Regions from separate parts of the Candidatus Pantoea communis genome, predicted to be linked through region 1. Evidence: predicted binding sites of a transcription regulator. Region 1 holds the regulator's gene; each other region holds the start of a gene.
What was found. The regulator Fur, encoded in region 1, represses iron uptake genes when iron is present. The targets are predictions, from matches to a motif close to ATAATAATGAGAACNACTATCAA.
Positions count from the first base shown of each region.

Region 1 (7,526 bases):
GCATAAAGCGATTAACCGCCTTATTCTGCTCAGCATACTGATCAGAGAGCAGCAGTTCACGCACGGCGCGTACGCGATCCTGAGGACGCGCTTCGCTGCGCACTGGCTGCGCTTCCTTGACCGAAGCCGAAGCCGCAGCGACAGGTGCAGTCGGTGCGGTCTGGCCCGCGGTAAACTTCAGCATGCGGCGCAAAATATCCGAGGCGCTTTCACCAATGTGCTGCGTGTGGCTGGCAATATAACGGTAGAGTTCTTCGTCAACTTCAATCGTTTTCATCTTATTCCGTACAATTCTGGCAAATGACAGAACCACGCTTTATTGCAACGGCCTTAGCAAAATCGAGCTGTGCAAAACGTGAGCGGGCTCTAACATAAGGATTATAAAGTTAAATCCGTGGCAGCCGATAGCGCTGGCGTCGTTTCAGGGCAAAAGTCGGAATATGCCCTAATGCCTGGCCGGCTGGCTCCTGGACAGGTGAATCCATGATACCCTAAGCCAAGGTCACAACCGTAAGAACTTTAGCCATGATTTTGAACGCCCGTCTGCAAACTGAACAATCTCCCCCTGAAGCGTCCCCGATTCTGTTAATTCATGGCCTGTTTGGCAGCCTGGATAACCTTGGCGTGCTGGCACGCGGCGTACGGGATGCTCGCCCCACGTTACAAGTGGACGTACGCAACCATGGTTTATCTGAGCGCAGTGAGGTGATGAATTATCACGCCATGGCGCAAGATATCGTTGAGACGCTGGATGCACACCAGATTGAACGCGCTGGCGTGATAGGCCACTCGATGGGCGGTAAGATCGCCATGGCACTGAGTGCCGTGGCCCCCGAACGTATTGAGAAGATGGTGCTGATCGATATCGCGCCCGTGGATTACCAAACCCGCCGCCACGATGAAATCTTTGCCGGTATTCGCGCCGTCACCGCCGCGGGTGTGACGCGTCGCAGTGAAGCGGCCGAGGTGATGCGCCAACATGTCGCCGAAGAGGGGGTGATTCAGTTTATCCTCAAGTCCTTTGTCGAGGGCGAATGGCGCTTTAACGTGCCGGTGTTGTGGGACAACTACACCACGATTTCTGGCTGGGAAGAAGTTCCCGCCTGGCCACATCCCGCATTGTTTATTCGCGGTGGCGATTCTCCTTACCTCGACAATCAGCACCGCGATGCACTGCTGCGTCAGTTCCCGCAGGCACACGCACACGTGATTAGCGGGGCCGGTCATTGGGTCCATGCCGAAAAACCTGATGCGGTTTTGCGCGCAGTTCGTCGTTTTTTTAACCTGTAAAAGCAAAAGCTTGCCGTATGCGGTTTAGGGTTGGCGTCGCGGATGGCGCTGGAGTATGATGTCGCGCTAAAAATTTGCCGCGGATGATTTTTTCGCCGCGGTCGGGCCGATAATGTATAAATCGCGCAGCGCCTTTCCGCCGTTCGCGCCCACTCAGTTTCACTAATCATGGCAAAAGAACAGACTGACCGTACCACGCTTGATCTTTTTGCAGACGAGCGGCGTCCTGGTCGACCCAAAACCAGCCTGCTGACACGTGACGAACAGTTGCGTATCAACAAACGTAACCAGCTCAAGCGCGATAAAGTGCGAGGGCTGCGTCGTGTTGAGCTGAAAATGTCCAGCGAAGCGGTTGACGCCCTGAACACGCTGGCCGAGCAACAAAACATCAGCCGCAGCGAATTGATTGAACAAATGCTGCTGGCGCAACTCAAACTGTCTTAGCGCGCTGACCGCACGCAGGAACACAAAGTTCAGGCTTTACTCGTTCCGCCCTTTTCAACGGTCTGCTATCATTCGCTAACATGTGCAGTCAATTGACTTACTTTCACAATCAGGCTTTAAGAGGTTACTTAACCCATGGCAATCGTAGGCATTTTCTTCGGCAGCGATACCGGCAACACTGAAAACATTGCAAAAATGATCCAGAAACAACTGGGTAAAGATGTCGCCGAAGTGCATGACATTGCTAAGAGCACTAAAGAAGATCTCGCAGCGTTCGACATCCTGCTGCTGGGCATTCCTACCTGGTATTACGGCGAAGCACAGTGTGACTGGGATGACTTCTTCCCTACGCTGGAAGAGATCGACTTTAATGGCAAACTGGTGGCGCTGTTTGGTTGTGGCGACCAGGAAGACTACGCAGAATATTTCTGTGATGCGATGGGCACGATTCGCGACATCATTGAACCAAACGGCGCGGTGATTGTGGGCCACTGGCCGACTGAGGGCTATCATTTTGAAGCCTCAAAAGGTCTGGCCGATGACAAACACTTCCTCGGCCTGGCGATTGACGAAGATCGTCAACCTGAGCTGACCAACGAACGTGTTGATGCCTGGGTGAAACAGATTTTTGATGAGCTGCAGTTAAAAGAGATCATCGAAGCCTGATGCCTCGCCTCCCCAATGTGAGCGCTGGCTCACATTGGGACAAAGGAATTTCCTATAAAAATAATAGCTACGGTTTTTTAACTTTTCCCCGCAAATCTGTAGAATACCCGCAATGGTCATCCGCTTATTCCTCTGATTGTTGACTGAGGCTGAGTGAAATGGAAACCCAAACCACACCGTTCCGCGCTGACGTAGGCGATGTTTATCCTTACGACTTTTGTTGATTTGCGCGATACCCCGGTTTTCATTTCACTGCTTGAGTTCTATAATGAGACGCAAATGAGAATACGTGTGACCTAAACATTCAAGGCCCCTGCGCCGTAAGTGACATGCAAAGTAACAGGACAATATCCGAATGACTGACAACAACTCCGCATTGAAGAAGGCTGGCCTGAAAGTCACTCTGCCAAGATTGAAAATTTTGGAAGTGCTTCAGGGACCGGGCCCCGAGTCCCATCACGTCAGTGCGGAAGATTTGTATAAGCGCCTGATCGATATGGGCGAAGAGATTGGCCTGGCAACGGTATATCGCGTTCTTAACCAGTTTGATGACGCGGGTATCGTCACCCGTCATAACTTCGAAGGCGGCAAATCCGTATTCGAACTGACTCAGCAGCATCACCATGACCACTTGATCTGCCTGGATTGTGGCAAAGTGATCGAATTCAGCGATGAATCAATCGAAACGCGTCAGCGTGAGATTGCCACTCGCCATGGCATTAAACTCAGTAACCACAGCCTGTACTTGTACGGCCACTGTGCACTGGGAGACTGCCGCGAAGACGAGACGCTCCACGATAAGTAATTGAGTGTGCTATGCAATATAAAAAAACCGGTGCTGGTCACCGGTTTTTTTATGCCTGTTATCAAGCGATAAAGGTCTCGTGGAGGTAGCGCCAGCGAGGAATGGTGGTGCTGCAATCCAGCACAGCCAAAGAGATGCGCGTTTGATGGGTGCCGTTCAACATCTGCAGTTCACGATACTGAATCGTCACTTCCTGGCTCTGTTGAGAAATGATGGCATGCTCACTGGTGGCAATGCGCAGCCCTTCCCGCTGACCGTGCAGTTTGCGAAACAGCACTTCGGTCTCATTCAGATCCAGTTGCTTACCCAGCGGCGTCACCATTTTGAAATCCGGGTGAAAGTGTGACAAAAGCAGTTCCATGCTGTCATCACTGCCTTCTACCTGGTTAAAAACACGTTCAATAAGCTGATGTAATACCACCACACTATGCTTAGCTTCCAGGGCGAGACTTGTCATTTTTTTTCCTTTGATAACCCGCAGAGCTCTATTTAGAGCGCATAGCCTACCTGAAATACAATTTTTCACACTCGCAAATGGGTTAATTTTGCTAAAGTCAGAATTGTCGCAAAATAGACAACAAGCTCAGCTTGCCGCCTTCAGCATAATTGATTGCCCGTGGCGAATTACAGGCAATAAAAAAGGGCGATTGCTCGCCCTTTCATGATCATATTGTGCAATCGACGAAAGATATTACTCGCCAATCTTCGCGAAGGTATCGCGCAGTCCAACCGTGCGGTTAAACACCAATTTACCCGGCTGTGAGTAGACACTATCGGCACAGAAATAACCTTCACGTTCAAACTGATAAGCTGCGGTAGTGGCCGCTTCACGCAAACCAGACTCCACGAAGCCCTGTTTGATCTCCAGCGAGTTCGGGTTAATGGTGGTGAGGAAATCCTCAGCCGCCGCGGGGTTTGGCACGCTGAACAGACGGTCGTAAAGACGGAACTCAGCTGGCAGTCCATGAATGGCGGAAACCCAGTGGATCACACCTTTCACTTTGCGACCATCCGCCGGATCCTTGCTCAGGGTGTCAACATCACAAGTGGCATAGATGCAGGTAATGTTACCCTCTTCGTCTTTCGCCACACGCTCAGCACGAATCACATAAGCATTGCGCAGACGCACTTCTTTGCCCAGAACCAAACGTTTGTACTGTTTGTTGGCTTCTTCACGGAAGTCAGCGCGATCGATCCACACTTCACGGCTGAACGACACTTCACGCGTGCCCATCTCCGGCTTGTTTGGATGATTAGGCATGGTCAGCGTTTCTTCGTGGCCGGCGGGCAGGTTTTCGATCACCACTTTCAACGGGTCAAGTACCGCCATCGCGCGTGGTGCGTTCTCATTGAGATCGTCACGAATACAGGATTCCAGCGACGCCATCTCAACGATATTGTCCTGTTTAGTCACGCCGATGCGGCGGCAGAATTCACGAATCGAGGCCGCGCTGTAACCACGACGGCGCAGACCTGAAACGGTCAGCATGCGGGGATCATCCCAGCCTTCCACCACTTTCTCGGTGACCAACTGCGTCAGCTTGCGCTTCGACATCACCGCGTATTCCAGATTCAGCCGCGAGAATTCGTACTGGCGCGGATGCTGCGGAATGGTGATGTTGTCCAGCACCCAATCGTAAAGGCGACGGTTGTCCTGGAACTCCAGCGTACACAATGAGTGGGTAATGCCTTCGATCGCATCCGAAATGCAGTGCGTGAAGTCGTACATCGGGTAGATGCACCACTTGCTGCCGGTCTGATGGTGATCGGCAAACTTAATACGGTACAGCACCGGATCGCGCATCACAATGAAGCTGGATGCCATGTCGATTTTGGCACGCAGACAAGCTTTACCTTCCTCGAAACCGCCATCACGCATTTTCTGGAACAGCGCAAGGTTCTCTTCCACGCTGCGGTCGCGGTACGGGCTGTTTTTACCCGGCGCAGTCAGGGTGCCGCGATATTCACGGATCTCTTCAGCAGACAACTCATCAACGTAAGCCAGACCTTTATTGATCAGCTCAACGGCGTAGTTAAACAGTTGGTCGAAATAGTCTGAGGAGTAACGAATGTTGCCGCTCCACTCAAAGCCCAGCCATTGCACGTCACGCTTGATGGATTCAACGAACTCCAGGTCTTCTTTCACCGGGTTAGTATCGTCAAAACGCAGGTTGCACTGTCCTTGATAATCTTGGGCGATACCAAAGTTCAGGCAGATAGATTTCGCATGGCCAATATGCAGATAACCATTGGGCTCAGGCGGGAAACGGGTATGCACACTGCTGTGCTTACCGCTCGCCAAGTCTTCGTCGATGATCTGACGAATAAAGTTCGTTGGGCGGGCTTCAGCCTCACTCATCTCAAAATCCTCAAAACAATAGCGGGTGATTTGTACCACGAAGTAACGGAGTATGATCCACAAAGCGCAGGAGGGAAACAACCGTTTGTTGGTCGTTTTAAAACAAAAAAGGCAGGAATTGCTTCCTGCCTTCTGGCTAAATCACAAGGACTTAGTTTTTCACTTCATACAACGGTGTCACACCTGCAACCACTGAACCGCTGGCCAGCAGATTCAGTCCGGCGAAATCATCGCTGTTGCTGACCACCACCGGGCTAATCATTGAGCGCGCGTTGGCGTTGAGGAAGTCCAGATCCATCTCCAGAATCGGCTGACCGGCAGTGACGGTTGCTCCCTCTTCTACCAGACGTGTGAAGCCTTTTCCTTCCAGCGCCACGGTGTCCAGGCCCATGTGCACCACGATCTCAACGCCGTTAGCGGCTTCCAGACAGAACGCATGGTTGGTGTTAAAGATTTTCACCACGGTACCGGCAATCGGTGCCACCACGGTTTTGTCGGTTGGCTTGATTGCCAGACCATCGCCCACCGCTTTGCTGGCGAACGCCTCATCCGGCACCGCGTCGAGCGCGACAATCTCACCGGTCACCGGTGCCACCAGCGTAGCAATCACCGCTTTTTCGGTGTTCAGCACGGCTTGAGGTTTTGCCGCAACAGGCGCTGCTGCTGCAGGAGCGGAAGCCGCAGCAACCGGGCCTTTGCTCAATACCGTTTTCATTGCGGAGGCGATGCTTTCAGCCTGCGTGCCGACAATCACCTGCACGCTCTGCTTGTTCAAACGAATCACACCAGACGCACCCAAACGTTTCGCCACGCCTTCATTCACCTGGGCTGAGTCTTTGACGTTCAGACGCAGACGAGTAATGCAGGCATCGATGTTGGTCAGGTTGTCTGAACCGCCGATGGCGGCAATGTAGCGGCGTGCCAGTGATTCGGTCTGGCTTTCACCGTTACCGCTGTGATCAACGTTGACGTCGTAGCCGTCAGTTTCATCGCCCGCAGACAATTCACGACCCGGTGTCATCAGATTGAATTTCTGAATAGTGAAACGGAATACCACATAGTAGATGGCGAAGAACACCAGGCCTTGTGGGATCAGCATCCACCAATTCACCGCCAGCGGGTTACGCGTTGACAGCACCATATCCACTAAGCCGGCACTGAAGCCGAAGCCAGCAATCCAGTGCATGCTCGCGGCGATAAATACGGAGATACCGGTCAATACCGCATGGATCACATACAACACCGGTGCCACGAACATGAAGGAGAATTCCAGCGGTTCAGTGATCCCCGTGAAGAAGGCCGCGAAGGCTGCCGCCAGCATGATACCGCCGACTTTCGCGCGGTTTTCTGGACGTGCGCAGTGGAAGATAGCCAATGCTGCACCCGGCAAGCCAAACATCATGATCGGGAAGAAGCCCGCCTGATAGCGACCGGTGATGCCCGGGATACCCGTGCCATTCGCGATTGATTGTGCACCGCCAAGGAACTTAGGAATATCGTTAATGCCTGCCACGTCAAACCAGAATACGGAGTTCAGTGCGTGATGCAGACCGACCGGAATCAGCAAGCGGTTAAAGAAGGCATACACGCCTGCGCCCACCGAGCCCATTTTCTGAATGTGCTCACCGAAGTTCACCAGGCCGCCGAAGATGATTGGCCAGATGTACATCAGGATAAACGCCACAACGATCATCAGGAATGAGACAAGGATCGGCACCAAACGGCGCCCGCTGAAGAACGACAGCGCTTTGGGCAGCTCAACATGGCTAAAGCGGTTATACACTTCAGCGGAGAGAATACCGACCAGAATACCCACGAACTGGTTGTTGATCTTGCCGAAGGCAGCAGGCACCTGATCGACCGGAATCTTCTGAATCATCGCTACTGCGGCAGGTGAACAGAGTGTCGTCACCACCAGGAAGCCCACGAAGCCGGTTAACGCGGCCGCACCATCTTTATCTT
Region 1 is NZ_VWXC01000005.1:62,623-70,148, reverse strand. It holds gene seqA (replication initiation negative regulator SeqA) at 1-277, opposite strand, end outside; gene ybfF (esterase) at 526-1,290, shown strand; gene ybfE (LexA regulated protein) at 1,459-1,734, shown strand; gene fldA (flavodoxin FldA) at 1,870-2,400, shown strand; gene fur (ferric iron uptake transcriptional regulator) at 2,756-3,205, shown strand; gene F3J37_RS08830 (hypothetical protein) at 3,267-3,662, opposite strand; gene glnS (glutamine--tRNA ligase) at 3,897-5,564, opposite strand; gene nagE (N-acetylglucosamine-specific PTS transporter subunit IIBC) at 5,716-7,526, opposite strand, start outside.

Region 2 (7,526 bases), on a different contig from region 1:
CGCAACCTGGTGCTGCGTTTGCTGCAACAGCAGAACGTCATCGATCAGGAGCTGTACGATATGCTCTCGGCGCGTCCGCTGGGTGTGCAGCCGAAAGGGGGCGTGATCACGCCGCAGCCTGCCTTTATGCAGATGGTACGTAACGAGTTGCAGGCCAAACTGGGCGACAAGATTAAAGATCTGTCTGGCGTGAAGATCTTCACCACGCTCGATCCTATCTCTCAGGACGCGGCGGAAAAAGCGGTTGAAGATGGCATCCCGGCGCTGAAAAAACAGCGTGGCTTGAAGGACCTTGAAACCGCGATGGTGGTGGTGGATCGCTTCAGTGGTGAAGTGCGAGCCATGGTGGGCGGTGCGGATCCGCAGTTTGCCGGTTACAACCGTGCGCTGCAGGCGCGTCGTTCTATCGGTTCACTGGCTAAACCGGCGACCTATCTCACCGCATTGAGCCAGCCGAATACCTATCGTCTGAACACCTGGCTGGCGGATGAGCCGATTGCGCTGAAACAGCCGAACGGTTCCATCTGGAAACCGATGAACGACGACAAGCGTTTCAGCGGCAAAGTGATGCTGGTGGATGCCTTAACCAACTCCATGAACGTGCCTACCGTAAATCTGGGGATGACATTGGGTCTGCCATCGGTGGTGGATACCTGGACGAAGCTGGGCGTGCCAAAAGATCAGCTGAATCCGGTGCCAGCGATGTTACTGGGAGCACTTAACCTGACACCGATCGAAGCGGCGCAGGCGTTCCAGTCGATCGCCAGCGGCGGTAACCGCGCCGACCTGTCGGCGGTACGTTCGGTGATTGCTGAAGATGGCACGGTGTTGTACCAGAGCTTCCCGCAGGCGCAACGCGTTGAGCCGGCGCAGGCTGCTTATATGACCTTGTACACCATGCAGCAAGTTGCCGATCACGGCACCGCCCGTGCGCTGGGCGCGCGTTATCCGAATGCTCATCTGGCGGGTAAAACCGGTACCACCAATGATTTGATCGATAGCTGGTTTGCGGGTATTGATGGCAAAGAGGTCGCGATCACCTGGGTTGGCCGCGACAACAACCAGACGTCGAAGCTGTACGGTGCAAGCGGTGCGATGCAGATTTATCGCCGTTATCTCGACAACCAGGCGCCAATGCCGCTGGTGCTGACACCGCCAGAAGATATTACGCAGATGAACGTCGACTCTGCCGGTAACTTCGTGTGTGGTTCTGGCAGCAGCACCTGGCGTTCACTGCCGGTATGGACGTTGGATCCCAACGCGCTGTGCCAGCAACAGCAGCAACAGATCCAGCAACAGCAGCAGATCCAACAGCAGCAAGAGTCGCAACCTCAGCAGCAGTCACCTCAGCAGCAGCAGGGTGAGCAGAAAGATGCTGATGGCGTAGCAGGCTGGATCAAGGATATGTTCGGCAGCAAATAGTTAGCTGCAGAAAACAGAGGGCGCTTCGGCGCCCTTTTTCATGCCTGTGATTTATTAATCGCGATCATGGACATGCACGATCTGGTCGCAAACGCACCGCCATCAGGCATTACATCTTGCGGATCTCGCCAAACTTCGCCTAAAATCCGTGCGTCTAATAATCATTCTCGTTTTCATTCGCCTGCATCGTTTCCTTTTCGAGAGATCCTTTTTTATGAATGCGCGAAATTCTAATCCTTGTTCTGCACGTGCTGCGACCTCCCGTCGTCCGCTCGCTTTAATGATTTCTTTAACACTGGGTACGCTGAGCGCACAGGCGCTGGCAGAAGATACCGTGGTGGTGACCGCCAATGGCGGCAACACCGTCGCGCAGGAAAGCGCATGGGGTCCGGCTCCTACCATTGCCGCCAAGCACAGTGCTACCGGCACCAAAACCGATACGCCGATTGAGAAAAACCCACAGTCGGTTTCGGTGGTGACGCAGGAAGAGATGGCGATGCACGCTGTAACCAGCGTAAAAGGTGCGTTTAACTACACGGCTGGCGTGCTGACGGGTAACCGCGGCAGCTCAAGCGTAATCGATGCGCTGTCGATTCGTGGCTTTAGCGAAACCAACACTAACCAATATCTTGATGGCCTGAAGCTGCAGGGGGATAACTACTCCGAGTTCGCCATTGATCCTTACTTCCTGGAGCGTGCGGAACTGCTGCGTGGCCCGGTGTCGGTGCTGTACGGCAAAAGCAACCCAGGCGGCGTGGTGTCGCTGGTGAGCAAGCGCCCGACGCAGGAAACACTGCGTGAAGTGCAGTTCCAGATGGGCACCGATAACCTGTTCTCTACCGGCTTCGATTTCGGCGGATCGCTGGATGATGACGGCGTGTACAGCTATCGCCTGACGGGGCTGGCTCGCAGTGCCGACGCGCAGCAGGATATGAACAAAGAGAAGCGTTATACCATCGCGCCTTCGTTCAGCTGGCGTCCTGATGCCAATACCCGCTTTGATTTGCTGACCTATTTCCAGAACGAGCCGGAAACCGGTTATTACGGCTGGTTGCCGCGTCAGGGCACCGTGGTCGGCATTACCCGCCCGGACGGCAGCAGCTACAAACTGCCAACCAACTTTGATGAAGGCGAAGACAGCAACAAGATTTCGCGCAACACCAAGATGGTGGGCTACAACTTCGAGCACAGCTTCAACGATACCTGGACGGTGCGCCAGAATCTGCGTTATGCGGATTTAAGAACCAATTACCGCAGTATTTATGGCTTTGGTTTAGATGAAGACACTTTGCAAATCAACCGTAACTCCGCAGTTTCTGATGAAAAACTCAATCAGTTTGCTGTGGATAATCAGGTACAAGCAAAGTTTGCCACTGGTGCAGTCGACCATACTTTACTAATGGGCGTGGATTATCAGCGCACGCGTAATGATATTAATGCTGCTTTCGATAGTGCTGAGCCTATTAGCGCGGTGAATCCTCAGTATGGCAATGATACTTTGGGTGGAACCCCTTTCATTTACCAATACCTAAATAAACAAGAACAGACCGGTTTATATACTCAGGATCAGATGGAATGGAACCGCTGGGTGCTCACGCTAGGAGGCCGTTATGATTATGCGATGACTTCCGCGCTCAATCGCAATGGAAACGTTGAAGAAAAGAATCACGACCAGGCATTTACATGGCGTGGCGGTTTGAACTACGTGTTTGATAATGGTATTGCACCGTATTTCAGCTACAGCGAGTCTTTTATCCCTACAGCAGGGACTACCTCCAGCGGCCAAACTTTCGACCCTTCACGTGCTAAGCAATACGAAGCTGGCATTAAGTATGTACCGAAAGACCGTCCAATTGTCGTTACTGGTGCAATTTATCAGCTGACAAAAACGAAGAATCTGACCACCGACCCTAACAACGTTAACTTTAGCGTGCAGAGCGGTGAAATCCGTTCTCGTGGTGTTGAATTGGAAGCCAAGGCAGCACTGAACGCCAACATCAATATGACGGCGTCGTACACCTACACCGATGCGGAATACACCGAAGATACAACGCTGAAAGGCAGAACGCCGGTGCAAGTACCTAAGCATATGGCCACGTTGTGGGGCGATTACACCTTCCACGAGACCGCATTGTCCGGCGTTACGCTGGGAGCGGGTGTGCGCTATATCGGCGAGAGCAAAGGTTTGTATTCAACAGGCGACAACATCAACCAAAACTTCGACGTAGCGGGTTACACCACCGTCGACGCAGCGCTGAAATATGACCTCGGCCGTTTCGGTCTGCCGGGCTCTTCTGTGGGTGTTAATATCAACAACCTGTTCGATCGTGAATACGTTGCCAGCTGCTACCGTGATTACGCTTGCTACTGGGGCGCTGAACGTCAAATCGTTGGTACCGCCACCTTCCGCTTCTGATCCGTCAGGGCGAATATGTTGTGATTTTGGGCGGCCTCAGGGCCGCCCCCTTCAGAATCAGATCGGTTTTGTGCTAATTAACCAGGAATCACCATGCAGCATCCGCACCACGAAGAAACCACCTTCACGCTGGATAATGTCAGCTTTCGCGTACCTGGACGCACGTTGCTGCATCCACTTTCACTCACCTTTGCGCCGGGTAAAGTGACGGCGTTGATTGGCCACAACGGCTCGGGTAAATCCACCTTGCTGAAAATGCTGGGGCGTCACCATGCGGCAAGTGAAGGCCAGGTGCTGTTGAACAGTGATGCGGTGGAGAACTGGGGCAGCAAAGATTTTGCGCGCCAGGTGGCGTATTTGCCGCAGCAGTTACCGGCGGCAGAAGGGATGACGGTGCGTGAGTTGGTGGCGATTGGTCGTTATCCGTGGCACGGGGCGCTCGGGCGCTACGGCCAGGAAGATCGCGATCGCGTGGAAGAAGCGATTACGCTGGTGGGACTAAAACCGTTTGCCGGGCGTCTGGTGGACAGTCTGTCAGGCGGCGAACGCCAGCGTGCGTGGTTGGCAATGCTGGTGGCGCAAAATAGCCGCTGCCTGTTGCTGGATGAACCCACTTCAGCGCTGGATATCGCACATCAGGTTGATGTGCTGGCACTGATTCAACGACTCAGCCGTGAGCGCGGGTTAACGGTGATTGCCGTGCTGCATGACATTAACATGGCGGCACGTTATTGCGACCGTCTGGTGGCGCTGCGAGGCGGCGAAATGATTGCGGAAGGCGGGCCTGATGTCATCATGCAGGCCGATGTGCTGGGCAATATCTACGGTATTCCGATGGGCATCTTGCCCCATCCACAAGGCGGTGCTCCCGTCAGTTTTGTTTACTGAGGCCTCGCCATGTTCGACATTTCACGCCGTCGCTTGCTGACGGCGCTGGCACTGACGCCACTGATGAACGTTGCCCCATTGCGTGCGGCAACACCCGATCTGCAGCGCATCCTGGCGCTGGAATGGCTACCCGTTGAGCTACTGATGGCGCTCGGTGTATCGCCGCTCGGTGTGGCTGATTTGCGCAACTACAACATCTGGGTTGTTGAGCCGATGCTATCCGCCAGCACCATCGATCTCGGCCTGCGCACCGAACCCAATCTGGAACTGATGACGCAGCTCGAACCTTCCTTAATCCTGCACTCCAACGGCTACGGTCCGGGATTAGATAAACTCGATCGCATCGCGCCGACCATGGGCTTTGATCTGAATAGCGGGGACGGTAAACCGTTAAGTACTGCCCGTAAATCACTGCATGCGCTCGGTGCCCGGCTGGGCCGGGAAGCGCAGGCGGTACAGCATCTGCAATTCCTGGATGAGCAGCTAGCGGCAGCGCGCGAACGTCTCAAACCCTGGGCAGATCGTCCGGTGCTGCTGATGTCATTGATGGACAGCCGTCACGCCATCACGTTTGGCACCAACAGTCTGTTCCTCGAAGTGATGGAAATCCTTGGCCTGAGTAACGCCTGGCAGGGTGAAACCAATTTCTGGGGCAGTGCCGTGGTTGGGCTTGAGCGGTTAGCCGATGTCGGCGATGTGCAGGTGATCTGTTTTGATCACGATAACGATCGTGACATGCAGCAGGTGATGAAAACTGCGCTGTGGCAGGCGCTGCCGTTTATCCGCGCGGGCCGCTTCAAGCGTGTGCCTGCCGTCTGGTATTACGGCGCGACCTATTCAGCGCTGAAATTTGTCCGCGTGCTGGAACACGCGCTGGAGTCGCACTGATGCGCCATCGTCTCTTTCCTGTGATGCTGCTAAGCAGCATGTTTTTACTGGCGCTGGCGCTGACCTTTATCAATCTGCGTGACGCGCTGCCAACGGCGCAGTGGTCACAAGCCTTCTTTGCGCCGGACATCAACAGTATCCAACAGGTGGTGTTCCATCACAGCCTGTTATCGCGTCTGGCGCTGGCGCTGTTGGTGGGGGCGGGTCTCGGATTGGCCGGTTTACTGTTTCAGCAGGTGCTGCGCAATCCGCTGGCGGAACCGACCACGTTGGGTGTGTCATCCGGTGCACAGCTCGGTATTACGGTCGCCACGCTCTGGCATTTGCCGGGTGGTGAGCTGACACAGCAATTTGCTGCGATGGCGGGCGCAGTGCTGGTGGGCATCCTGGTATTTGGCGTGGCCTGGGGCAAACGGCTGTCACCCGTGACACTGATCCTCGCCGGGTTGGTCCTGAGCCTGTATGCCGGTTCGGTGAATCAAATCTTTGCCATCTTCAATCATGATCAGCTGCTGAATATGTTCTTGTGGAGCACCGGCACACTGAATCAGATGGATGGGCACAACGTCGCCATGCTGTGGCCGCGTCTGCTGTTGGCTTTTGTCGTGGCGCTGGCATTGCTGCGCCCCTTGACGCTCATGGGGCTTGATGACGGCGTAGCAAAAAATCTCGGTCTGGCACTGTCTGCTGCGCGTGTCGGCGCACTCGCTCTGGCGATTCTGTTAAGTGCGCAATTGGTGAACGTCGCCGGGATTATCGGTTTTATCGGGCTGTTTGCACCACTGCTGGCGAAAATGCTCGGGGGGCGTCGCTTACTCAGCCGTATGCTGCTGGCTCCGCTGATTGGTGCCTTACTGCTGTGGCTGGCCGATCAGTGCGTATTGTGGCTGACCAGCCACTGGCGCGAGGTTTCCACCGGCACAGCGACCGCGTTGATTGGCGTACCGATTCTGCTGTGGCTGTTGCCGCGTTTACGTACCGGCTCGGTTCCACCGGCAATGAATATGGGCGACAAGGTGCCGGCAGAGCGCCAGAAGGTGGTGCTGTGGTGTGGCATTGGCCTTGGGGTGCTGGCGCTGCTGAGCGTTATCGGCATCTCCTTTGGTCGTGATGCACACAGCTGGACGTGGGTGAGTGGTGAGATGCTGCATCAACTGCTGCCGTGGCGTGCACCTCGCGTGCTGGCGGCGTTAGTCGTGGGGATGATGCTGGGTGTTGCAGGTGCGTTGATTCAGCGCCTCACTGGCAACCCGATGGCCAGTCCGGAAGTGTTAGGCATCAGTTCCGGCGCGGCCTGTGGTGTGGTTGTGATGATGTTCTTTGTGCCGGGTGACGCCGTGGCGTGGTTGCTGCCCGCTGGCGCATTAGGCGCGGCGCTGACGCTGCTGGTCATTATGCTGGTCGCCAGTCGCGGAGGTTTCTCACCGGAGCGTATGTTGCTGGCGGGCATGGCGCTTAACAGTGCCTTTGTCACCTTACTGATGGTGTTAATGGCGAGTGGCGATCCGCGCATGGGCGGCCTGCTAAGCTGGATTTCCGGTTCGACTTACAACATCAATATGCCGCAGGCAGTGCAAAGCGCCGTGGTGGGTATCGTATTTATTGCGCTCGCGCCACTGGCGAGCCGCTGGCTCACACTGCTGCCGCTGGGTAGTGCGACGGCACGTTCAGCGGGGATGGCATTAACAGGTTCGCGTCTGACCCTGCTGCTGCTGGCGGCGGCGTTAACGGCCACGGCGACCTTGACCATCGGCCCGTTGAGTTTTGTCGGTTTGATGGCGCCGCATATCGTGCGCATGCTGGGCTTCAGGCGCGCATTACCGCAGGTGTTGATGGCGGGATTATTAGGCGGCGGATTGATGGTGTTTGCAGACTGGTGCGGCAGGATGCTGGCGTTCCCGGATCAGATCCC
Region 2 is NZ_VWXC01000010.1:174,496-182,021, forward strand. It holds gene mrcB (bifunctional glycosyl transferase/transpeptidase) at 1-1,422, shown strand, start outside; gene fhuA (ferrichrome porin FhuA) at 1,637-3,838, shown strand; gene fhuC (Fe3+-hydroxamate ABC transporter ATP-binding protein FhuC) at 3,932-4,726, shown strand; gene fhuD (Fe(3+)-hydroxamate ABC transporter substrate-binding protein FhuD) at 4,736-5,614, shown strand; gene fhuB (Fe(3+)-hydroxamate ABC transporter permease FhuB) at 5,614-7,526, shown strand, end outside.
Region 2: a site for Fur is predicted at 1,577-1,599, ahead of fhuA (ferrichrome porin FhuA). Genes of this name have one in related genera too.

Region 3 (7,526 bases), on a different contig from region 1:
CTATCGATCCTGATGGGCATCGTCTGCGCGTAATGTGGTTGCAGTTAGAAGATTAATGTTCTGGGGCGGCCATGCGGCCGCCCATTGAGAACGCTAACTTTGCGGCGGGATGAATGCCTGCACCGGCGTCAGTTCCCCGGTGTATTTACGCACCTGCACTACGGTGATTTGGCCACTGCAGCCTTGAGTCAACGACGAGGTGCCAATATCCAGCGTCAGCACATTCGGGTTGCCGTGGCGGCATAACGGTCGCAACGCGGTGGGATCCACCGGATCGTACCAGGCCCCCGTTGGCAACTGCACCACGCCCGGCATCACCGTGTCGGTTACACGCGCGCTGGCGAGTACGTGACCTCGCTGGTTGTAAAGCTCAATAATCTCGCCGTCTTGAATGCCCAGCGATGCCGCATCATCCAGATTCAGGCTGCACACCTCACGCCCATCGCGTTTGCCGCTCAGGCTGTAATCACCAAAATCCAACTGACTGTGCAAACGCGTCGCGGGCTGATTAGCGATCAGCCAGAACGGATGGTCTGCATCCGGCTTTTGCTGCGGCTCTCGCCAAACTGGATGTCCCGGACAGTTTTCATAATCGAAGCTGGCAATCGTCGCCGAATAGATTTCGATTTTTCCGCTCGGTGTTGGCAGTGGTGCAGCATCCGGATCGGCACGGAAGGCGTTCATCATCCGTCCACCGTCTTTGAGCTGCGGCAATTCCAGCACGCCCTGCTGCCAGAATTGTTCAAAATCGGGAATGTCGACCTGATGCGTTGCCAGCTTTTGCTGCAATTGCGCGTAATGGTGTTTCAGCCAGCCACGCGTATCGCGACCTTCGGTAAACGCCTCTTCACGTCCCAGCCTGCGCGCCAGCTCAGCAAAAATGGCGTAATCGTCTTTGGCTTCGCCGTGCGGTTGCGCGACCGGCTGCATAGCAAACAGATGGCGATCGGTTGGCGCACCGCCGATATCTTCTCGCTCCAGCGTCATGGTCGCGGGCAATACGATATCGGCATGCCGTGCACTGGCCGTCCACGCAATCTCATGCACAATCAGCGTATCCAGCTGGCAAAATGCCTGACGGAGTCGCGCTAAATCCTGATGGTGGTGGAACGGATTACCGCCCGCCCAGTAAGCCAGACGAATATGCGGATAGGTCATGCGGCGACCATTGTAGTCGAAAGGTTTGCCGGGATTGAGCAACATGTCTGAGATGCGCGCCACCGGGATCAGACGATCGATGCCATTTTTGCCCTGCGGTAACGCCGGGAAACTCACCAAGTTGTGATGCTTACCGTAGTGACCCAACGCGCCCAGCGCATAGGTGTAACCGCCGCCCGGTAAACCCGGTTGGCCCAGCGCCGCGGCCAGTACCAGCCCAAGCCACACCGGTTGTTCGCCGTGCTCCGAACGTTGCAGCGCATGCGCAACGGTGACCAGCACACGCTTACCGGGTAAGTGACGGGCAAAATCAGCGATAAAGGCCGCGCTGACGCCGCAGATCTCTGCCGCCCAGGCGGCATCGCGTCGCGTGCCATCTTCTTCACCACGGATATAGGCAACCATTTCCGGCCAACCCACGGTATAGCGACTCAGGAAGGCTTCATCCGTTAGCTGTTCTTCAATCAATACGGACAGAACACCGAGAATAAAGGCGGCATCGGTGCCTGGACGCAAGGCCAGCCACTCCCCTTTAGCTTCGTCGGGTAGATCGCTTTTCAATGGGCTTACTGAGATAAAACGTGTGCCGCGTTGTGCAGCCTGCTGCATAAAACCGCGCTCGGTGTGTTCACTTAATCCACCGCTCGCCACCTGCGAGTTTTTCAGCGCCAGACCACCAAAGGCGATGACGATTTCACTGTGCTGAGCAATCTCTTCCCAGCTCACGCCGCGCCGCGCAATTTCGTTCATGTCGCCGACGATATGTGGCAGCAGCACCGAAGCAGAGCCGGAACTGTAGCTGTTTACCGAACGCACATAGCCGCCCAGCGTGGTGTTCAGGAATCGGTGTACCTGGCTTTGCGCATGGTGAAAACGGCCGGCGCTCGACCAGCCATAAGAACCGCCAAAAATGCCCTCTGGGCCATAAGTGTCGCCCACGCGCTTCAATTCACGCGCCACTAATTCGTAAGCCTGCTCCCAGCTAACCGCAACGTATTCGTCATTGCCCCGGCGCTGATCGGGGCCGGGGCCCTCTTCCAGCCAGCCACGACGCACCATCGGGCGCGAGACGCGTGCCGGATGATTCAAAGCGGTGCGGAAATTTTGCAGCAGCGGGCTGGGATCGGGATCGCCTTTAAAGGGTTCGATAGTGAGCTGGTCGCCCGATTGCTGGGCATGAAAAGCGCCCCAGTGGGCGCTGTGCATTACCGGTTTTTGCGTCATCACTGTTCCTGGCTATCAAAAATGAAAAACGGTGCTTAAAGCACCGTTGCAATAAAGTTTCTTACGCGCCCGTTTTCCGGGTCGTCGAGGACTTGCTGAGTCGGTCCGGCCGCCACGATTTTGCCGTCTTCCATAAAGACAATGTTGTCGGCAACCTCGCGCGCGAAACCAATCTCGTGCGTCACAATCACCATGGTGATGCCGGAGTGCGCCAGTTGCTTAATCACTTGCAACACTTCGCCCACCAGTTCTGGATCCAGTGCCGATGTCGGCTCATCGAACAGCATCACACCCGGGTCCATCGCCAGCGCGCGCGCAATGGCCACACGCTGTTGCTGTCCGCCGGAAAGATTCTGCGGCCACTCCTCTTCGCGCCCTGCCAGCCCCACCTGCTTAAGCAGTGACAGCGCTTTGCTGGTCGCCTGTTGACGGTTTTGCTTTTTGACGCGCATCGGCGCATCCACGATGTTCTGCAAAACAGTGCGGTGCGGGAACAGGTTGAACTGCTGGAACACCATGCCAATTTGCGCACGCTGACGCGCAATCTCACCACTGCTTAATTCGTGCAGTGCCTGGCCTTTTTGTTTGTAGCCAATGATTTCGCCACCGATGCGAATTGTGCCACCATCCAGTTTTTCCAGATGGTTGATGCAGCGCAGCAGTGTGGATTTCCCCGAACCCGAAGGACCGAGGATCACCGTCACCGAACCAGCGGGAATATCCAGATTCACTTCATCCAGAATCGTGACGCCAGAGAAGCGTTTGGTGACTTTACGTAAGGCGATCGCTTCAGCCATTGCTTACGCTCCTTTCAGGTTTCTGCGCGCTGAAGCCTGGCAAGGATTTAAACAGGCTGCGTTTTTCTCGACGCGTAACGCCACGACCAAAATAGCGTTCAACGTAGAACTGACCAATCGACAGTACCGAAGTCATCAGCAGATACCACAGCGTCGCCACCAGCAGCAGCGGGATCACTTCATAGGTACGCTGATAGATGATCTGCGCGGAGAACAACACGTCTTGCAGCGAAATGACTGACACGACGGCAGTGGTTTTCAACTGACCGATAATTTCGTTGCCAGCGGGCGGCATAATCGCGCGCATTGCCTGCGGCAGCACGGTATGACGGAAAATCTGCGCCGGGCGATAACCCAGTGCACGCGCCGCTTCCAGCTGACCATTGCCCACGCTCTGGATGCCGGCACGCACAATTTCAGCGGCATAGGCAGACTGATGCATCACCAGCGCGATCACCGCCGCACTGAATGGACTCACCAGCGCATTAGATTGGGTGCTCCACAGCTCGCCTAATCCAGGGATCGACAGTGAAATCGTCGGATAAAGTGCGGCAATGTTGTACCACAGGAACAGCTGCACCAGCATCGGTACACCACGGAAGAACCAGGTGTAGAACCAGCTGACGCCCACCAGCACCGGATTCGATGAAAGGCGCATCAGCGCCAGCACCGTACCAAAAGCAAAGCCCAGCACCACCGAAATTGCGGTCAACTGCAGCGTCATCAGTACGCCCTGCAGGATCGATTCGCCGGTGAAGTTTTCCGCAATCACGCTCCATTCGAAGCGTGGATTGTTAATCATCGAGTGCGCCATTGCCACGACGCACAACAGCACTACCAGCGCACTCAGCCAGCGTCCGTAGTAACGTTTGCCGACGATCCGCAGATCGTCGGTGTGGTCACGAACATCACTCATTGAAAGATTTCCTGATTACGTTTGGATTCTTTGACTGCGCCAAAACCGATACCCCAGTTGTCGAGGATCTTTTTGTAGCTGCCATCTTTGATCAGCGAGTTCAGCGCAGCCTGTACAGCTGGCTCCAGCGCAGAATCTTTCGGGAAAGCGATAGAAACGGGTGCGTCATTCACGGTGATTTCACCGCTCATTGTCAGCGGTTTAATCACTTTGGTCTGCCACAGTAGGCCTTCATATGGACCAAAGAACATCGGCACGCGACCACTCACTACAGCTTGTACACCCGCAGGACGATCCGGGAATGGAGAGACTTTGATCGGCTTCTTGCCTGCTGCTTCACAAGCCTTGCTGGCTTCTTCAAGACGCGTAACTTGCGTAGTACCCGAGCCAGCTCCAACTTCTTTACCACAGACATCGTCCAGCGTTTTAAATGATGCCAGGTTGGCATCCTTACGCGAGATAATGCCCAACCGACTGGCATCGTAATAGCTGACGAAATCGATAATTTTGGCGCGGGTCGCGGTGGCATTAATGTTCGAGAGCGCAACGTCATAACGACCGGTTTTCAAACCTGGGATGATATTGTCAAAGCCGCCGGTGTCGCGCCACTGAACCTGAATCCCCAAACGCTCACCCACAGCGTTCATCACGTCAATCTCACGGCCGGCCAGCGTTTTGTTGTCTTCTTTATAGAAGGTCGTTGGCGGCGTATTTGGGTTGGTTCCTGCCACGATATAGCCGCGTTTAACCACATCCGCCGGCAGCAGGCTTTTTAGCGTTGGGTCGGCCTGAACATGGAGTGAGCTGTCAGTTGGGACGGATTGATCGGCGGCAAACGCGGTGTGCGCACTCAATGCAAGTGCAAGCAGGGTGATACCTTTGGCGAGTTTCACTGGAACCTTCTCCTGATATATATAAATGTTTCCCTGTCGGGAAAAGGCGTTGAGGTAGCGATGTATTTTTCTTCTTTCTCACCTCTCGGCGGAAAGAAATTTTCATCCTCTGAACGTCCCGGAGCCATTCTCAGTAAGATGTGCAGCGATCACAAATGCGAAAAACGGATATCCATTGCCAGATTTCGGGAATAGAACTCGGCGCCCGTGGTGACGGGGATGACCGCGCCAGCGATGGCGCGGTTTGAAGTGAGGTATTCAGATTTAGTCAGGTATTCAACAGCCTGCTTTTACCATGGCTTATGATCGTTTTCTTCTTAACAAGACATTATCGTTCTAAGCGTTTGCGTATAGGCTCAAACTCTTTCGTCGCATGGCGTGGAACGGTATCGGGTAAATTCTGCTCGGCGGCCTGCCAGTATTGCCACGACACTTTCTTATCGCCCAGTTCGTCATCCATACCATCCCAGCTGTCCTCCCGGAAGCTGTAGAGCGTCGAGTGAACTAACTAAAGCTGTTGCCACCATGTTGAGGTTGCAGCCAGAAATCCATCTTTTCGCTAACTTTGGCCAGAGGAATGGTCATCGAAATCAGCCGCAGGAATGTAAAGGTTTGTATGATCCAGTGCACACTTTCTCCTTAATTTATACGAGTCCTTAGCTCTCATTTTGGTGCAGGCTCGAAGCTAAACGGATTCCCATGTAGTTACTGTGCGTTATCACTGATTTTAGTCTACTGATTTGCAAGGAATTGATGACAGTTTGATGAACGCTTTTCCTCCGCAACGTTTTTTAAGCACAAACGTCACTCTGGCTTTACGTTTCTTCACGTTTCCCCCGCATTTAGCACCAATCATGGAGAAAAAAAGGAGACGCCGGTTTATCGCATATACAATGAGAAACATTCTCATTATCATGCGCATTTGCTTACATATGTTAATACTTCAGGGAGAAGATTTAAGTGAATGTAACTTTGTATGTCAGGAAGCGCCCTCTTGCACTGATTGTGGCAGCCTTGCTCACCTCACCTGCTTATGCCGCAGAACCCACGGAAAAACTGGCTGACGATGAATCGATGATCGTCACTGCAGAACAGGGTCTGAAACAACAGCCTGGCGTTTCCACTATTACCGCTGAGGACATTAAGAAAAGCCCACCGGTTAACGACCTCTCCGATATCATCCGCAAAATGCCAGGCGTTAACCTGACCGGTAACGGGGCCAGCGGTAGTCGTGGTAACAACCGTCAGATTGATATTCGCGGCATGGGCCCGGAAAACACCTTAATCCTGATAGATGGCGTGCCGGTCAGTTCGCGTAACTCCGTGCGTTACAGCTGGCGCGGCGAACGTGACTCGCGAGGTGATACCAACTGGGTGCCCGCGGAGATGGTAGAACGTATTGAAGTGATTCGCGGCCCAGCCGCCGCGCGTTACGGTTCCGGTGCGGCTGGCGGCGTGGTGAACATCATCACTAAGCGCCCGACCAATGACTGGCATGGATCGCTGTCACTGTTCACCAATCAGCCCGAAAACAGTAAAGAGGGTGACACGCGTCGCGCCAACTTCAATTTGAGTGGCCCGCTGGCTGGCGATGCATTAACCATGCGTCTGTATGGCAATACTAACCGCACCGATGCGGATGCTTATGATATCAATACCGCTCAAAACGGCTCTTATGCTGCGGGACGGGAAGGGGTACGTAATAAAGATATTAACGGTGTACTGTCATGGAAAATCACCCCTACTCAGATCGTTGATTTCTCCTACGGCTATAGCCGTCAGGGCAATATCTATGCGGGCGACACGCAGAATAGCAATGGAAATAGCAGTGCAGGTGGTTTAGTTGAATCTCTGTACGGCAGTGAAACAAACCGCTTATATCGTCAGAGCTATGGCGTCACTCATAACGGTATCTGGGATTGGGGCACATCCAAACTTAATTTCAACTACGAGAAGACCAATAACACTCGCTTGAAAGAAGGCACTGCCGGAAGTGTTGAAGGGATGATTAACAGTAATGTTTATTCGACCAGTCGTCTGGAAAGTTATCGTGCTGGCGGAGAAATAAACTTCCCACTGGAATTATTGGTGGACCAAACCGTGACCTTGGGAGCGGAATGGAACCGCGATGAGCTTAATGACCCTGCTTCAATGCAATCTGCAAGTACAAACCTTTACTTGCCAGGTAGTTCAGGCGATCCGTCTCAGCGCAGCAGTACTAACTCCGCCACGATAAGTTCTCTTTATTTTGAAGATAATATTGCCGCCACTGACAGCACTGAAATTATTCCGGGTTTACGCTTTGATTATCATGATGCTTTTGGCGCTAACTGGAGTCCAAGCCTGAATATTTCGCAAGGATTGGGCGACTATTTTACGCTCAAAGCGGGTATTGCGAGGGCATTCAAGGCGCCTAACTTATATCAATCAACTCCCGGCTACCTACTATCAACACGTGGCAATGGCTGTCCAATTGGCCTATCCCAATGTTATTTATTAGGGAATGACAATCTCGATCCTGAAGTGAGCGTTAATAAA
Region 3 is NZ_VWXC01000011.1:22,347-29,872, reverse strand. It holds gene F3J37_RS15335 (VOC family protein) at 1-56, shown strand, start outside; gene F3J37_RS15330 (molybdopterin-dependent oxidoreductase) at 94-2,382, opposite strand; gene F3J37_RS15325 (amino acid ABC transporter ATP-binding protein) at 2,418-3,179, opposite strand; gene F3J37_RS15320 (amino acid ABC transporter permease) at 3,172-4,095, opposite strand; gene F3J37_RS15315 (ABC transporter substrate-binding protein) at 4,092-4,988, opposite strand; gene F3J37_RS28385 (hypothetical protein) at 5,317-5,448, opposite strand; gene F3J37_RS28380 (hypothetical protein) at 5,493-5,618, opposite strand; gene F3J37_RS15305 (TonB-dependent siderophore receptor) at 5,961-7,526, shown strand, end outside.
Region 3: a site for Fur is predicted at 5,882-5,904, ahead of F3J37_RS15305 (TonB-dependent siderophore receptor). Genes of this name have one in related genera too.

Region 4 (7,526 bases), on a different contig from region 1:
GCTTGTATTGCAGATAGGTCATCAATGTTGGCGTGAGCTCATACTGGAATGCCAGTGATGGCAGAACCTGCGTATCGCTATTGCCTGAGCCATAAAGCGTTTCAACTTCTGATTCGGTTAGAACGGTGCTGCCGCTGGTCAGGCTGCTGAGGTTATCAGGCTTGGTATTTTGGTAAGCCACACGTACGCCCGGCACCACCGCAAAGTTGTGGCCATCCAGGTCGAAGTTGATCTTATCCTGCACAAAGCCGCCCAGCGTGTAGCTGCGGCTGTCTGCTTCAGGCTGCATGATTACACTGAAGGTACTAGGCGTCGGTGACTGGCGGAATGGACGTTCGGTTTTTTCCAGACGTCCATTTAAACCGGCAGTCAGCTCATGACGACCCAGTGTTTTAGCCAGGTTGGTTTCAAAGCCGTAGCTGTCAGTGTTGTAGTCCGAGTAAACCGTTTCATAGGCTGACGCACTCGAAGGCATATAGGTGTTGTCATGCGCTTCGGTGTGCTGCCAGTAGACACGCGTGCTCAGGCTGTCGATGAAGTCGTTGTAAGGCGTGTACTCGTCTGCCAGGCTCAGGCCGAAGCGACGGGTATCGCTCTGCTGCTGTGCGGTGCCGTAAACGGTATTGCCTGAAGTATCCCAGCTGTCGTAATGGGTGTGATTGGTTTTATGGTAGAAGTCGGCGGTACCGGTGATTTTATGCGCGTCATTCGGCTCCCACACCACGCTGCCCAGCAGTGCGTCAGAGTGCCAGTTGGCAGGATAGGCGCCACGGCTCGCATCATTGTTTTGCGTTTCCTGGCCATCGCGACGGCTGTAAACAAAGATACCGCGCAGTTCCTGATCGCCTGCTGCGGCAGTGATGCCGTTGTGCCAGCTGCGGTTTGAGGAATCGAAGTCGCTCTGGTAGCCAAAGTAGGTGGTTTTACCGGGATGTAAGTAGTCGTCTGGCGTCTTGTTGCGGAACGATACCGCACCACCAATGGCGGTGTTGGCCTGAGAGACTGAAGTCGCGCCTTTATCAATATCCACGCGACCAAACATGTAAGGATCGATGTAATCGCGGCCAATACCAAAGGTATCCAAACCGGCGCGGCTGACGTAGCTACGGCCAGTGGCATCCGGCAGAGAAACACCGTCAACGTTGATATCGACGCGGTTGCTTTCCAGCCCACGGATGTTGTAGCCGGTGTAGCCCGCGCGATCGAAGCCACTTTTACCTGCAGAAGAGCCGCCGCTTGCACCAGTTGCCGTCACGCCCGGTTCGTAACGCATGATGGTACCGAAATCATTGCCGCCATCCCGCTGCATATCGGCGGCGGTAATGGTGCTTTTGCTACCGGCTTGTTTCTCCAGCTTCGGCGCAGTTACCGTCATAACCGGCTCTGCACTGGTGGATTTGTCAGCAGATAAAGCAAGTGTTGTGTTGTCGCTTGCCGCGTAGCTGCAAGCGGCGTGAATAGCGGAAGACAAAATCGCAACTTTAAACAGACGTTGCTGGGTCATTCCCTGAAAGAGTGAAGACATGCGCGAAATACCTGGTTAATTGTTAGTATTCGCTCACTGGATTGCCGCCAAAAAAACGCGATATGCGTTAATAAACCGTAAAATGTGTGGACTTATTTTATGTAATAAATAATTTCGTCAGGAATGTAATGCAATTGGTAATCATTATCAATAAACTTTACACTAAGATGTATCTTAGACCGCACATTTTGTTAACTTGTTTATAATCAATAATTAAGAAGAGGCGCCTGATGTCGCAAAAACCGGCTGTGACGATTTACTACTGCACGCGGTGCAACTGGCTGCTGCGTTCGGCGTGGATGGCGCAGGAACTGCTGCACACTTTTGCCGAAGATTTGAGCGCGGTGACGCTGAAGCCTGGCACGGGTGGCGTGTTTGAAATCTCGATTGATGGCACGGTGATTTGGGAGCGTAAACAGGAAGGCGGATTCCCGGATGCGGCCGCGCTGAAACAGCGCGTGCGTGATTTCTGCTGGCCAGATCGCGAGTTAGGGCACGTGGATAAGAAGAAGCCGGGTTAATCCCCGAGCGGAGCAATGCGCATGCCCTTAAGTCGCATCGAACATGACAGAATCGCCAGACATAGTGCCCGACGGCTCAACCCTCAGCCTCTTGTTCCAGCGGCCACAACAAGCGATCCTGCGCGGTGCTCAGCGTGACGATGGCAGGATGATAAATGGCAAACGGTTCGGCCAGCGGGCACGCCAGATATTTGCCGTGCTGACTCGGCACGAACTCCGAGCGCGGTAGAAAAGCCGCGCCCTCAAAGCCCTGCTCCATCATCTCCAGCACCAGACGCGGTTCTGACACTTTGATGCTGATATTGATGTGACTCAGGTTGCTAAACAGGGTGTTGCGCAGCATCTCATAAGTGCCTTCACCGCCAATGCGGTGCAGCAAAATTAGCGGAATTCCGTTGAGATCGGTAAAGTTGAGGGTTTTTCCCGCCAGAATCGCGCTGTAATGCGTGGAAACCACGGCAATAGTATCAATCGGTTCCAGTTCGCGCACAAACCACGCCTGGCGATCGTGTGGCACCTGCATCAATGCAATATCGACACGCTGATCGACCAGCATCGCTTCCAGATGGCTGGAATCGGATACCACCACGTTGATATCCCAGTCGGGCCGGTTCTGATAATAATCCATCAGGATCGGGGTGAAATAACGCAGATACAGGTAGGAAATACCGATGGTGACGCGACGCTGCTTGTGAGTGGCAATGGTGACCGTCTGCCGCTTTAAACTGTTCACCTGGCTGAGAATATCGCAGGCGCGGCGATAGAGAAAACTGCCCGCTTCGGTTAACACCATGGCGCGTGGCGTGCGCGTAAAGAGCGGTGAGCCAATCTCCTGTTCTAACTCTTGCAGACGTTTTCCCAACGGCGGTTGTGCGATGTTCAATAGCTTCGCGGCTTTACTGATCGAGCCCTGTTCCGCTATCGTGCAAAAATAATGCAATCGTTTCAGATCCATAATCCCTCCGCGCCCTGTTCGCGCTACTTTACCATGGCCGAAATCGATCCAACCGCGCTGAGCGCAAGCTTAGTGGATATAGATACTCCACAGGTGACTGATCGGCATCACCAGCACCAATGCCGGTAACATATTCGCCACCGGGAAAGATTTGATCCCGGCGATACGAAAGCCCGCCGCCAGCATCACAAACCCACCGGCTGCGGTGAAATCACTCATCATCGGTGCCGTGGTGTGCGGCATAATCAGTACCGCCGCCGAAGCCAGCACCAGTTGCACGATCAACTGTGGAATGGCAATCACCGCCACCGCATAACCGAGCAGCGTGGCAAATATCGCCGCCGTAAAGATATCCATAATCGATTTCACCAGCAGGATATTGGCATCGTGGGTCATGCCTTCGGTCATGGCACCAATAATGCCGGTGCCGCTGGCGCAGAACAGCACCATGATCGCCACATACTTTTCAGTGAACGCTTCACCACTCAATCCACCTTCTGCTGGCTGGCTTTGAAAACGGCTCACCAGCCCTTTCGCCAGATTTCCCAGTCGACCTATCTTCTGCTCCAGATAGGCGAATTCACCCAGCGCCGCACCGAGGATCAGCGCCAGAATCACCGCCGGTAAACTGTGGATCTTGCCGATCAAAACAATGCCGAGGCCCATCGACGACAGGCCGAACGTCATGGGCAACGCGATGCGCAGCCTCTCTGGCACTCTGGTGCCAAGAAAGGCGCCCACCAGCCCGCCAATCAGCACCGCGCTGCCGTTGACAAAGGGTCCCACTACCATAATTTACTCCTTACTTATCGTTATGTTTTTCACCCCAGCGTTTGAGGTTGCCCACATCGAGATCGAACAGATCGAGGGCGCGCGCCACGCTGTGATGGACCATCTCATCCACGGACTGCGGCTGCTGATAAAAAGCCGGAACCGGAGGATAAATAATCCCACCCATCTCCGTGACAGACTGCATATTGCGGATGTGCGCCAGATTGAGCGGCGTTTCTCGTACCATCAGCACCAGCCGACGCCGCTCTTTCAGGATCACATCCGCTGCTCGCGTCAGCAGATTGCTGGTCAGCCCATGGGCAATCGATGCCAGCGAGTTCATTGAGCAGGGCGCCACCAGCATGCCGAGGGTTTTAAACGATCCGCTGGAGATCGACGCGCCGAGATTGCTGATGCTGTGCACCTCATCGGCCAGATCCACCACATCCTGCCGTTGCCATTGTGTTTCCATCGAACGCGTCACTTCTGCGCCTTTAGTCACCACCAGATGCACTTCCACATCCTGATCGCGCAGCAACTGCAGCGCCTTCATGCCGTACTGAAAACCCGACGCGCCGCTAATGCCGACGATAATGCGCCTTCTGCTCACTGCTACCTCACTTACTCAAAATCAGGAAGAAAACGTTTCACATCCACCTCTTTGAACTTCGAGCGTTCAAAGTGCGCCTTCATGTGCCACGGCACGGTGCAATCAAAGATGGTTTTGCAGGTCACGCCCTGTTGGCTAATGCTGGCGCTGTATTCCGGCACCTGTGAGGGATCGAGCGGATGGCAGCGCACACCGGGAATGGTGAGGTGATCGACATCGCCCTGATAGCGGGTTTGCATCGCCCACAAAATGTCGTCGGTATCGAACACATCGACATCGTCATCCACCAGGATCACATGTTTGAGTTCGGAGAAGGCGGCGAAGGCGATCAGTGCCGCCTGGCGCTGGCGCCCTTCATCCACTGCGGAGGCCTTTTTGAACTGGATGACGGCCAGTAATTTGCCGCCGCCAGAGGTGTGCGCATTAACGTTCAACACGCGACCCGGCATCGCACGATCCAGCATATCCAGAATGCTGGCTTCCGTCGGAATGCCTGCCATGCTAACGTGCTCGCCACTCGGGCCTAAGGTGGTTTGCAGAATCGGATGTTTACGATGGGTGACGGCTTTCACCTTGATCACCGGCAGCGCATCCTTGGCTTCGCCGGTGTATCCCGGAAACTCGGGCATCGCTTTACCGGTATTAGTGTTCTGATCTTCCCGCACGCGTACGTTTGGCAGCAGTTCACCTTCAATCACGATTTCAGCATGGGCGATAGCTTTTTCATTGATGCTCACGCACGGCGTTAACTGCACCGGATAGCCACGCAGCGCACCGGCAATGCTGAGTTCGTTGTAGCCCAGCGGCGTGGTCGGCGGTTCAAAGCAGGCGGCGATCTCAATCGCCGGATCGACACCAATACTGATCGAAATTGGCAGCGGCTGTCCGGCTTTTTCCGCTTTTTCACGGAAGGCATCAATATGGCGGCCTGGTGTCAGCCACATCGACAGCTCATCACTGCTCTGGATGCACAGGCGATGAATGGTGATATCCGACTCGTGGGTTTCTGGGTCCGAGGCGTAGCACATGCCCATGGTGAAATAGGGACCGGCATCTTCTTCAGTGTTGGTAGGCGCAGGCAACAGCGTGCGCAGATCGAAAGCCGGATCTTCCGCATAGTGCACCACTTCCTGGCACAGCGGTTTGGTGCTGGTCACCACCGGTGCAATCGCATGGTGAACGGAATCTTTCAGCAGGAAGCCCAGCTTTTCAGGCGGGCAGTTAAGCAGGTGGCCGACGCGCTCACGAGTCGACATCAAACCGGTGACCACGCGCACATCAGGGAAGCCTTTGACCTTATTGAACATCATCGCCGGACCTTTGCGGGTTGGACGTTCACAGGTGCCACCCGCGCCGACATAGCGATAAACACCTGACAGTTCAGCGTGTGGATCGACTTCAGTATCGGTGCTGACAAACTCGCCTTTCAGGCTGGTGAGTAGAGTGATGGCCGAGCGCAGATCGTGCACGGCTGGGGTTTTATTTTCAGACATACTTCTCTCCATAAACGCGTTAACTGCGATGGAGAAAAAGTAGCGCCAAATAAAAAAGTTAAAAACTACCGTTTATATTTACAGGCTAAACCTTTTTGGTATATCTGTAATAATGGATGTTGGGATGTTTTTATTTAATTAAATTCGTAGCAAAAAGGTTAATACCACAGGCAATAATAAAGGCACGATAAGACGCGCCCTTAACCTGTTAACTGTTCGAGATTTTTTCTGTCGCTTCGTTCAGTGCATTAATCACAATATTCAGCGACTCAGGCGAAATATCTTCCTGGGATAAGCGATGATTCAGCGTGTGGCGAATATGATGAATCGCCTGCTCGACTTCCGGAATACTGCGATTATTCACCAGAATCGCCAGCGAGGTCAGCCGCTCAATAATATTGGCAATATTCTCGCCGTTCTCAGCTAATAATGCGCGACCACCCTCATTGAGTGCGTAGGCTTTACGCGATGCATGCGCATCCACCACACGGATCGCGTCCATCTCTTCGAGCAAAGTGAGGTTAGGATAGATGATGCCAGGGCTGGGGGAATATTCCCCTTTGGACAGCTCTTCCACTGACTTGATCAGCTCATAGCCATGCGCAGAACCGTTGGCGAGGAAGTGCATCATTAACAGGCGGATATCACTGGCATCCAGCATCCTTTCACGGCGCTTTTTACGCGCACCTGCACAGATTGCACGTTGTGCATTATCGGACTGCCATGGAAAATCCCGCTGCTGTTTCATTGCCTTCCCTGAGGTCAATTAAGGGAGGTTGATAGTAGTCTGCCGCCTGGCAAAATTCAACACAGGCGGCAGCGGGCGCGGCGAAGTCAGTTATTTCTGATGCCAGTAAGCCACCGCGCGCACGAAGTCGGTGTGGGCACCACGGCGTTGCGTGAAGTAGTCGCTCAGCAGTTTCACCGCTTCACCTTCACCGGTCAGCCAGATGAAATACTCTTCTGTGGGCAGTGAGATCTGATCCAGCTGCGCAATCAGCGGGCCGAGGTTATCTACCTGCATGCTGCCACTGCCGAGCCAGGTCACCTGCACATTTGGCAGATCGCCGAGGTAATCACGCCCGGTGGTTTCATCGGCGTAGGCCAGCAGATGGATCTGCTGCGTCTGCATCTCAGCGTAGCGACGCTTAAAGGCTGGCAGACCGGTCTCATCGCACACGTAAATCTGGCAGGCATAATCCACGGGCACCACACAGGAGCCACGCGGGCCGCCCATGGCGATTTGATCACCTGGCTTTGCCTCATTCGCCCAGCTGCTGGCCACGCCGCCATCGTGAATATAGAAATCGAGCGTCAGGGAATCCGTACCGTTAAACGCCAGCGGCGTGTAGTCACGCGCCGCCGGACGTACGCCACCAGGCCAGACGATCCCTTCTTCGGTCATTTGCGGCAAGGCCAAAGCACTGCCAGCGTTGTCCGGGAAGAACACTTTGATGTGATCGTCGAACGATGGCGAATTGAAGCCCGCCAGATCGCTGCCGGTAAACTCGATGCGCCAGAATTCACCGGCGATTAAGGTTTTGCTCGCCACGGTGATATGACGGAAACGTAATTCGTTGCGTACGCGCTTCGGTGCGCGATCGTTAGTGTTTTTTTGCAAGTGTTCTCTCCAGGCAGATGCATCATGCTG
Region 4 is NZ_VWXC01000004.1:15,250-22,775, reverse strand. It holds gene F3J37_RS07440 (TonB-dependent hemoglobin/transferrin/lactoferrin family receptor) at 1-1,525, opposite strand, end outside; gene F3J37_RS07435 (Rdx family protein) at 1,756-2,046, shown strand; gene F3J37_RS07430 (LysR family transcriptional regulator) at 2,123-3,001, opposite strand; gene F3J37_RS07425 (DUF554 domain-containing protein) at 3,071-3,793, opposite strand; gene F3J37_RS07420 (UbiX family flavin prenyltransferase) at 3,804-4,382, opposite strand; gene F3J37_RS07415 (UbiD family decarboxylase) at 4,394-5,875, opposite strand; gene F3J37_RS07410 (PadR family transcriptional regulator) at 6,084-6,623, opposite strand; gene F3J37_RS07405 (siderophore-interacting protein) at 6,714-7,496, opposite strand.
Region 4: a site for Fur is predicted at 1,654-1,676, ahead of F3J37_RS07440 (TonB-dependent hemoglobin/transferrin/lactoferrin family receptor). Genes of this name have one in related genera too.